2 regions of the Streptomyces sp. NPDC005141 genome follow, and region 1 is predicted to be linked to the other one. Evidence: riboswitches for the same ligand, from Rfam matches in the RefSeq annotation. Region 1 holds a riboswitch; the other holds the start of a gene.
The links. Region 1 has a riboswitch for cyclic di-AMP ahead of ACWD68_RS27630 (M23 family metallopeptidase). Riboswitches for the same ligand answer to the same signal wherever they lie in the genome.
Positions count from the first base shown of each region.

Region 1 (3,405 bases):
GTCCCGCGGATGGCGTACACTGGTTTCAACGACGCGGGGTGGAGCAGCTCGGTAGCTCGCTGGGCTCATAACCCAGAGGTCGCAGGTTCAAATCCTGTCCCCGCTACTCAAGGCCAAGGGCCGGAACTCGGATTCACGAGTTCCGGCCCTTGGTGTATGCCCTCCGGCCCGTCCACTTCCGGGGCCGTAGGCCTTCCCGGTTCTCCCTCTCCAGGCCGGTCCCCTTGCGGCAGCCGGTGTCATCCCCCGGTCGGGTCACACGGGTCGCCCGCCACCTTTCCTCCGGGTCTTCTGGACGGGTGGGGCAGCCAGGAGGTGAGCATCGAGCCGGAGAACCGCATGGCCGGGCCGACAGGCCGTCGCCCGGTGTGCCCGGGGGCGCCCGGCCGCCCGATCCGGGGGGAGCGGCTCCCCGCAGGATCTCCTTCGCGCGCGCCTTCGTCCGGAGCCTGCCCGCGCTGCTCGTCGTCGCCGGGATCCTCTACGACGTCCTCACGCCGTCGGACTTCACCGCGGCCCCCCTCTTCACGGCCGCGCCTCTGGTGGCCGCGCCCCTCTATTCGCTGCGCGGCACCGTTCTCACCGGCGCCCTCGCCGTCGGCGCGGTGGTCCTGGTCCACTACCTGCTCGACATCGTCATGAAGGTCGACGCGATCACCGAATCGGTCACCGTGGCGACGGCCGCCGTCCTCGCGGTCCTCATCAACATCCTCGTCCGGCGCAGCGACGAACGGCTCGCCTCCGTCCGGCAGATCGCCGAGTTCGCGCAGCGTGCCGTGCTGCCCGAGCCCGACGCGCGGATCGACGGCCTCGATGTCGCGGCGCGGTACGAGGCGGCGCAGGCGGACGCGTTCATCGGCGGTGACCTGTACGCGGTGCAGGAATCGCCGTACGGCGTGCGGATGGTCGTCGGCGACGTACGGGGGAAGGGGATGGCCGCCGTGGCCGCCGTCGCCGTGGTGATCGGCGCGTTCCGGGAGGCGGCCGAGCAGGAGGCGACCCTGGAGGCGGTCGCACGGCGCCTGGAGCGGGCACTGACGCGTCCGGGCACCCGGCACGAGAGCCCCCACGCTTTCGAGGAGTTCACCACCGCCGTCCTCGCGGAGATCCCGTACGACGAGGACATCGTGCGCATCGTCAACCGCGGCCATCCGCCGCCCCTGCTCCTGCATCCCGACGGCACACTCGTCACGCTCGCCGCCGAGCCCTTCGCCCTGCCCCTCGGGATGAGCGAACTGGGAACCTGGCCCGACCACGCTCTGCCGGCCCCCTTTCCGCGCGGGGCGACGCTGCTCCTGCACACCGACGGTCTGTCCGAGGCCCGTGATCCGTGCGGGGAGTTCTACGATCCGGCCGCGCGGCTGGCCGGACGGGTCTTTCCCGGCCCCGACGCGCTGCTGACCGTCCTCGCCGAGGAGGTGCGCCGGCATACGGGCGGCGCACTGACGGACGACATGGCGCTGCTCGCCGTCCGGCGCGTTTGAGGCGGGCTCGGCGACCGGGTCCCCGCACCGCTCGGACGGCTCGTCGCGCGCGACACGTACGGCCTTCTCGACCGTTGTCACGAGGAGTGATCGGACGGTGCCCCTCCGCATAACGACTGACACACCGTCAAATAAATCCGTGTCGAGGCCGCGTGGTCAACTCGCCCGTTTTTCATCGTCCATGACCCCAAAGTCCTGGCCAAAAGCTGTTAATGATCAGTCGGAACAGCTTGGAATCCGGTGCCTGGGTCTATTAACGTTCGATAACGCAGCGCGGTCGTCCCAGCCGTCACAAGAGATGGCTCCGTGCGCACGTGCCGAATCCTGCAAAGGAACCGGGGAACCACCTACTTGGGGTGAATCGAGCGTATTGCGCCGTGGAAGCACGGTGGTTATACGCGCGTAGGAGACCTTCCTGCTCCGAACCCGTCAGCTAACCCGGTAGGCGACAGGGAAGGAAAGGAGTGCGCCCACGTGGCGTCCAACCGGCCTGCTCAGCCAACCTCGTTCGCGCCGAATGACACTCAGACCTTCGGCTATGCCTCAGGCAAGGACGAGGGAACCTGGGAAGAGTGGAACCCCACCGAGGATTCCGTTCTTCCCGTCCGCGGCCGGCACCGCGTAGGCAAGCAGCGCGGTGGAGGACTCGCCCGCAGCTCCACCGTTCTCGGCGTGGGTGTCATAGCCGCCGTCGGCGCGGGTGGCATGGCCACCGCCGCGCCGGGCAAGGCGCCCGTCTCGATCTCGCTGCCCGACCTGTCGTCGGTCACCGAGTCCGCCAAGGCCCTGATATCGGACGGCGGATCCAGCGCTCCCAAGGGTTCCACCACTCCGCTCACGAGCGCCGGTCTGACCGGCGTCGACACGGCGCAGGGTGCCACGGACGCCGGTGAGGCGCTGCGCGCCCGCATCATGCAGCAGGCCGAGTCGCAGCAGAACCAGGTCGACACCGCCGCCCAGCAGGCCGCCCAGGCCGCCGCCGCGAAGAAGGCCGTCGCGCTCGCCGCCAAGCAGCAGGACGACGCGGAGGCCAAGGCCGCCGCGGTGAAGAAGAAGGCGGAGGACGCGGCCAAGGCGAAGGCGGAGGCCGAGCGTCTCGCCGAGCTCGCCAAGAGCTACTCGCTGCCGACCTCCTCGTACACCCTGACCTCGACCTTCGGCGAGGCCGGCTCCATGTGGTCCTCCGGCTATCACACCGGACTCGACTTCGCGGCGCCCACCGGCACGCTCATCAAGGCGATCCACAGCGGCACCATCACGGAGGCCGGCTGGGCCGGCTCGTACGGCTACCGCACGATCCTCACCCTCGACGACGGTACGGAGCTGTGGTTCTGCCACCAGTCGTCGATCAGCGTCAGCGTGGGCCAGAAGGTCGCCACCGGTGATGTCATCGGGCGCGTGGGTGCGACGGGCAATGTCACCGGGCCGCATCTGCACCTCGAGGTGCACCCCGGCGGTGCCGCCACCGGCATCGACCCGATGGCATGGCTCCACAGCAAGGGCCTCAACCCCTGACCTGTACGGCTTCTGACCTGTACGGGCTTTTGAGCCGTACGCCACCTGAGCCAGCTGAGCCGTACGCGTCCTGACGCGTACGAGCGATCCCTCAGACCTGAGGGTTCGTGATCCGTCTGCTCGCGGCGCGTGCGGCCCCCGGCCGTACGCGCGTCTCTCCCGATCTCCGGCGGTCCTGACGACACCCCCCCCGACGTCAGGGCTGCCGGTTCGGCGTCTGCGGACGCGTGCGCTCACCCGGCCCGCCGGAGTGGGTGCGGAATACATGCATCCGGTGGGGGCGTTGACGTCGGGCATGACTTCTCTTCGCAAGCTCGGTTCGTCCGACCTCGAGGTCTTCCCGCTCTCCCTCGGTGGCAACGTCTTCGGCTGGACGGCCGACGAGACCCGGTCCTTCGCGGTCCTC
Region 1 covers NZ_JBSFYW010000041.1:9,405-12,809, reverse strand. The annotation lists tRNA gene ACWD68_RS27640 (tRNA-Met) at 33-106, shown strand; gene ACWD68_RS27635 (PP2C family protein-serine/threonine phosphatase) at 369-1,484, shown strand; cyclic di-AMP (ydaO/yuaA leader) riboswitch at 1,790-1,947, shown strand; gene ACWD68_RS27630 (M23 family metallopeptidase) at 1,959-2,999, shown strand; gene ACWD68_RS27625 (aldo/keto reductase) at 3,295-3,405, shown strand, end outside.

Region 2 (3,405 bases), on a different contig from region 1:
CACGATCCCCAGCCAGAACAGCACCAGCGCGGCATGCGCGAGCCAGTCCGGGCCCACGGCCGTGGCGATGGTCGAGCCGAGGACCGAGAGCCCCTGTGTGGCCACACAGACGAGGAAGACGCCTCCTGTCATCCGGCGCCGCCAGTGCCGTACGACGGGCAGGAGCAGGACCGGCCAGAGCACGACGGCCAGCGCGAGCAGGGCCTCGGCGAGCCACTGCCACCCCAGTGCGGAGAACCGGGTGCCGAGGACGGTGGTCGCCGCGACGGCGGTGAGCCCGGCCGGGGTGCCGGCATGCCGCGTCCATTGCTCCCGGTCGCGCACCAGCCGGACGACGAAGTCCGCGGCGAGCGCGAGCCAGGCGAGAGACGCGAGGACCAGCGTGATCCGGGAGAGGGTCTCGTACCCGGTCAGCTGCAGCCCGACCGAGATGATGCCGGTGGCCATGACGGCGGCCCCGGCGGCGGGCGGCCGCCCCGCCCACCAGGCGCGGAACGAGGAAGTGTCCGGCTTGTCCGGTGTGTCTGGCATGCGCCCGATGCTAGGGATCTCCGGACCCGTTTTGCCGGTGGGGCACGCGCGCGTGGAGCACGAAAACGTGCCCCACGCGCGCAGGGGGCGCGCTTTCGTGCTCCACGCGCAGGGCGTACGAAAACGCGGGGCGCGCGCGTGGGGCCTTTCGGCTTCACGCGCGCGTGCCCCGCGCGAGGCATCGCTCGTGCTCCGGCCTATGCCGGGCGCACCACGCTGTGGATCGCCGAGGTGCCGTCGTAGTAGATCGACTCCTCGCGGACGTACGCCCCCGGCTTCGGCGCGTGGATCATCATGCCGTTGCCGATGTAGAGGCCGACGTGACTGATGTCGTCGTAGAAGAAGACCAGGTCACCGGGCTGGGCGTCGGCGAGGGAGACCGTCGTGCCGGCGTTCACCTGGTCGTAGGTGACGCGCGGCAGGCTCACGCCGGCGGCCTTCCAGGCGGCCTGGGTCAGGCCCGAGCAGTCGTAGGACTCCGGGCCGGTGGCACCCCAGACGTACGGCTTGCCGATCTGCGTGCGGGCGAAGGTGAGCGCCTTGGCCGCCTTCGTCGCGTACGAGGAGTCCGTGGCCGTCGAGCCGGACGCCGAGCCGGTCGTGGTGCCCGACGACTGCTGCTGGGCGGCCTTCTCGGCGGCGGCCTGCTGCCGTGCCAGCTCCGCCGCCTTGGCCGTGGCCCGCTCCTGCTTCTTCTTCTCGATCGCCGCCAACCGCGCCTTTTCCTCGGCGTTCAGCTTCGAGAGCAGGCCGCGGGCCTCGGTGAGCTTGCGCTGCACCGTGGCCTTGGACGTCTTGAGCGCTTTCTGCGAGGCCGTCAGCGACCGCAGGCTCTCGGTGGCCTCCGCGCGCTTCTTGGTGGTGGCGGCCTGCTCCGTGACGTAGTCGTCGACGGACGCCTTCTGGCGGGTCGTCAGACGGCTCATCAGCTGGGTCTGGTCGAAGTAGTCCTGCGGGTCGTCGGCCAGCAGCAGTGTCGCGGTGCCGGGCGTGGAGGCTCCGGTGCGGTACTGCGCGGCGGCGAACGATCCCAGCTCCTCGCGCGCGGTGTTGAGCTTCTCGGTGCGCTTGGCGACGTCGTCGAGCAGGGTGTCGACGCGCTCCTTCTGCTTGGCGGTCTTCTCCCGGGTCGCGTTGTACTTCTCGGTGGCCGTCTCGGCCTGGTGGTAGAGGTCGTTGACCTTCTTCTCGACTTCTTCGAGGCTCGGCCTGGGGTTGGCCGTGGGGGCGGCGTTCGCCGTCTGTGAGAGCAGGGCCACCGAGGTGAGGGCGGCCGTCGCGAGGGCCGGGGTCCGTATGCCTGCGACGCGCGTACCCGAAGGACGCCATTTGCGGTGCGACGCCAAGAGAGGCGACTCCTTCCGTCATCCGCCTACCGAGTTAGCTGTCGGGTTCGGGCGGGTGGTTCCGGAAGGTTGCCCTACGGTCCGTGCCCCACAAGGCGGTTGGACCGATTCACCCCAAGGTCGGTGGGTCCCCGGCTCCGGCCGCCTGGTGGGCGGGCCGAACTCGGCGGAGGCCGCTCGGCCCGGCGATGTTCGCCGGTTGCGGTCGAGTGGCCTTCTCGCACGCTAGCCAACGGGTGTGGCCCGTGTGAAGGTTGATGTGCGATATGCCCGATACATTTTCGTGACCTTCGCCATGTGTCACGCCGCCCGTGATCCATTCACGATGATCCGTCCGCATAAGGGCGTGTCGGCTGCTTACGCCCGCCATGGGGCGACCGTTCGCTCGGGAGCGCTCGCCCTCGCCGAGGCGTCGCTCCTTCGGGGGCCGGGCCGATGCCGACTCCGCCCCTCCGGCCCCTCACCTGGGGTGACCGGTCGATCATGCGCGGTCACGGGTTCCCGGGCGCCATGGCCGCACGCCCGTCCGCCCCGGAACCGCGTCACGACTTCCGCCCGAGTTCTCGGGGTGGCGGCGGGCTGTCAGTGGGGCGGCCTAGACTCGGAGAGCGATGAGCAGCCTCTTTGATGACAGCTTCCTGGCGGACCTCAAGCCCTCCGCGGCCCACGAGGACGAGCACCCGCCGCCGCCCGAGGACGATCACGTACCGGAGCCGGTTCCGGACGATCTGTTCGGCGGGAAGTTCGACGCGCCGCCGAGCCGGGACGCGTACTACCGCGACGGCGCGCCCCGGCCCGCCGTGGACCCGGCGGCCCTGCTGGACGGACTGAACGAGAACCAGCGCGCGGCCGTGGTGCACTCCGGCTCCCCGCTGCTCATCGTGGCCGGCGCCGGCTCCGGCAAGACCCGTGTGCTCACCCACCGGATCGCGCATCTGCTCGGCGAGCGCAATGTCCACCCCGGCCAGATCCTCGCGATCACCTTCACGAACAAGGCCGCGGGCGAGATGAAGGAGCGCGTCGAGGCGCTCGTGGGCCCGCGCGCCAACGCGATGTGGGTGATGACCTTCCACAGCGCCTGCGTCCGCATCCTGCGCCGCGAGAGCAAGAGGCTCGGTTTCACCTCTTCGTTCTCGATCTACGACGCCGCCGACTCCAAGCGTCTGATGGCACTCGTCTGCCGTGATCTCGACCTCGACCCCAAGCGTTTCCCGCCGAAGTCGTTCAGCGCCAAGATCTCGAACCTGAAGAACGAGCTGATCGACGAGGAGGACTTCGCGGCCCAGGCCGCCGACGGCTTCGAGAAGACCCTCGCCCAGGCGTACGCGATGTACCAGTCGCGGCTGCGCGAGGCCAACGCGCTCGACTTCGACGACCTGATCATGACCACGGTCAACCTGCTGCGCGCCTTCCCGGACGTCGCCGAGCACTACCGCCGCCGCTTCCGGCACGTCCTGGTCGACGAGTACCAGGACACGAACCACGCGCAGTACGCACTCGTGCGGGAACTCGTCGGCACCTCCGAGCA
Region 2 covers NZ_JBSFYW010000083.1:18,387-21,791, reverse strand. The annotation lists gene ACWD68_RS37745 (tellurite resistance/C4-dicarboxylate transporter family protein) at 1-531, opposite strand, end outside; gene ACWD68_RS37740 (NlpC/P60 family protein) at 729-1,877, opposite strand; cyclic di-AMP (ydaO/yuaA leader) riboswitch at 1,886-2,056, opposite strand; gene pcrA (DNA helicase PcrA) at 2,489-3,405, shown strand, end outside.
Region 2: another riboswitch for cyclic di-AMP. It lies ahead of ACWD68_RS37740 (NlpC/P60 family protein); the one in region 1 lies ahead of ACWD68_RS27630 (M23 family metallopeptidase).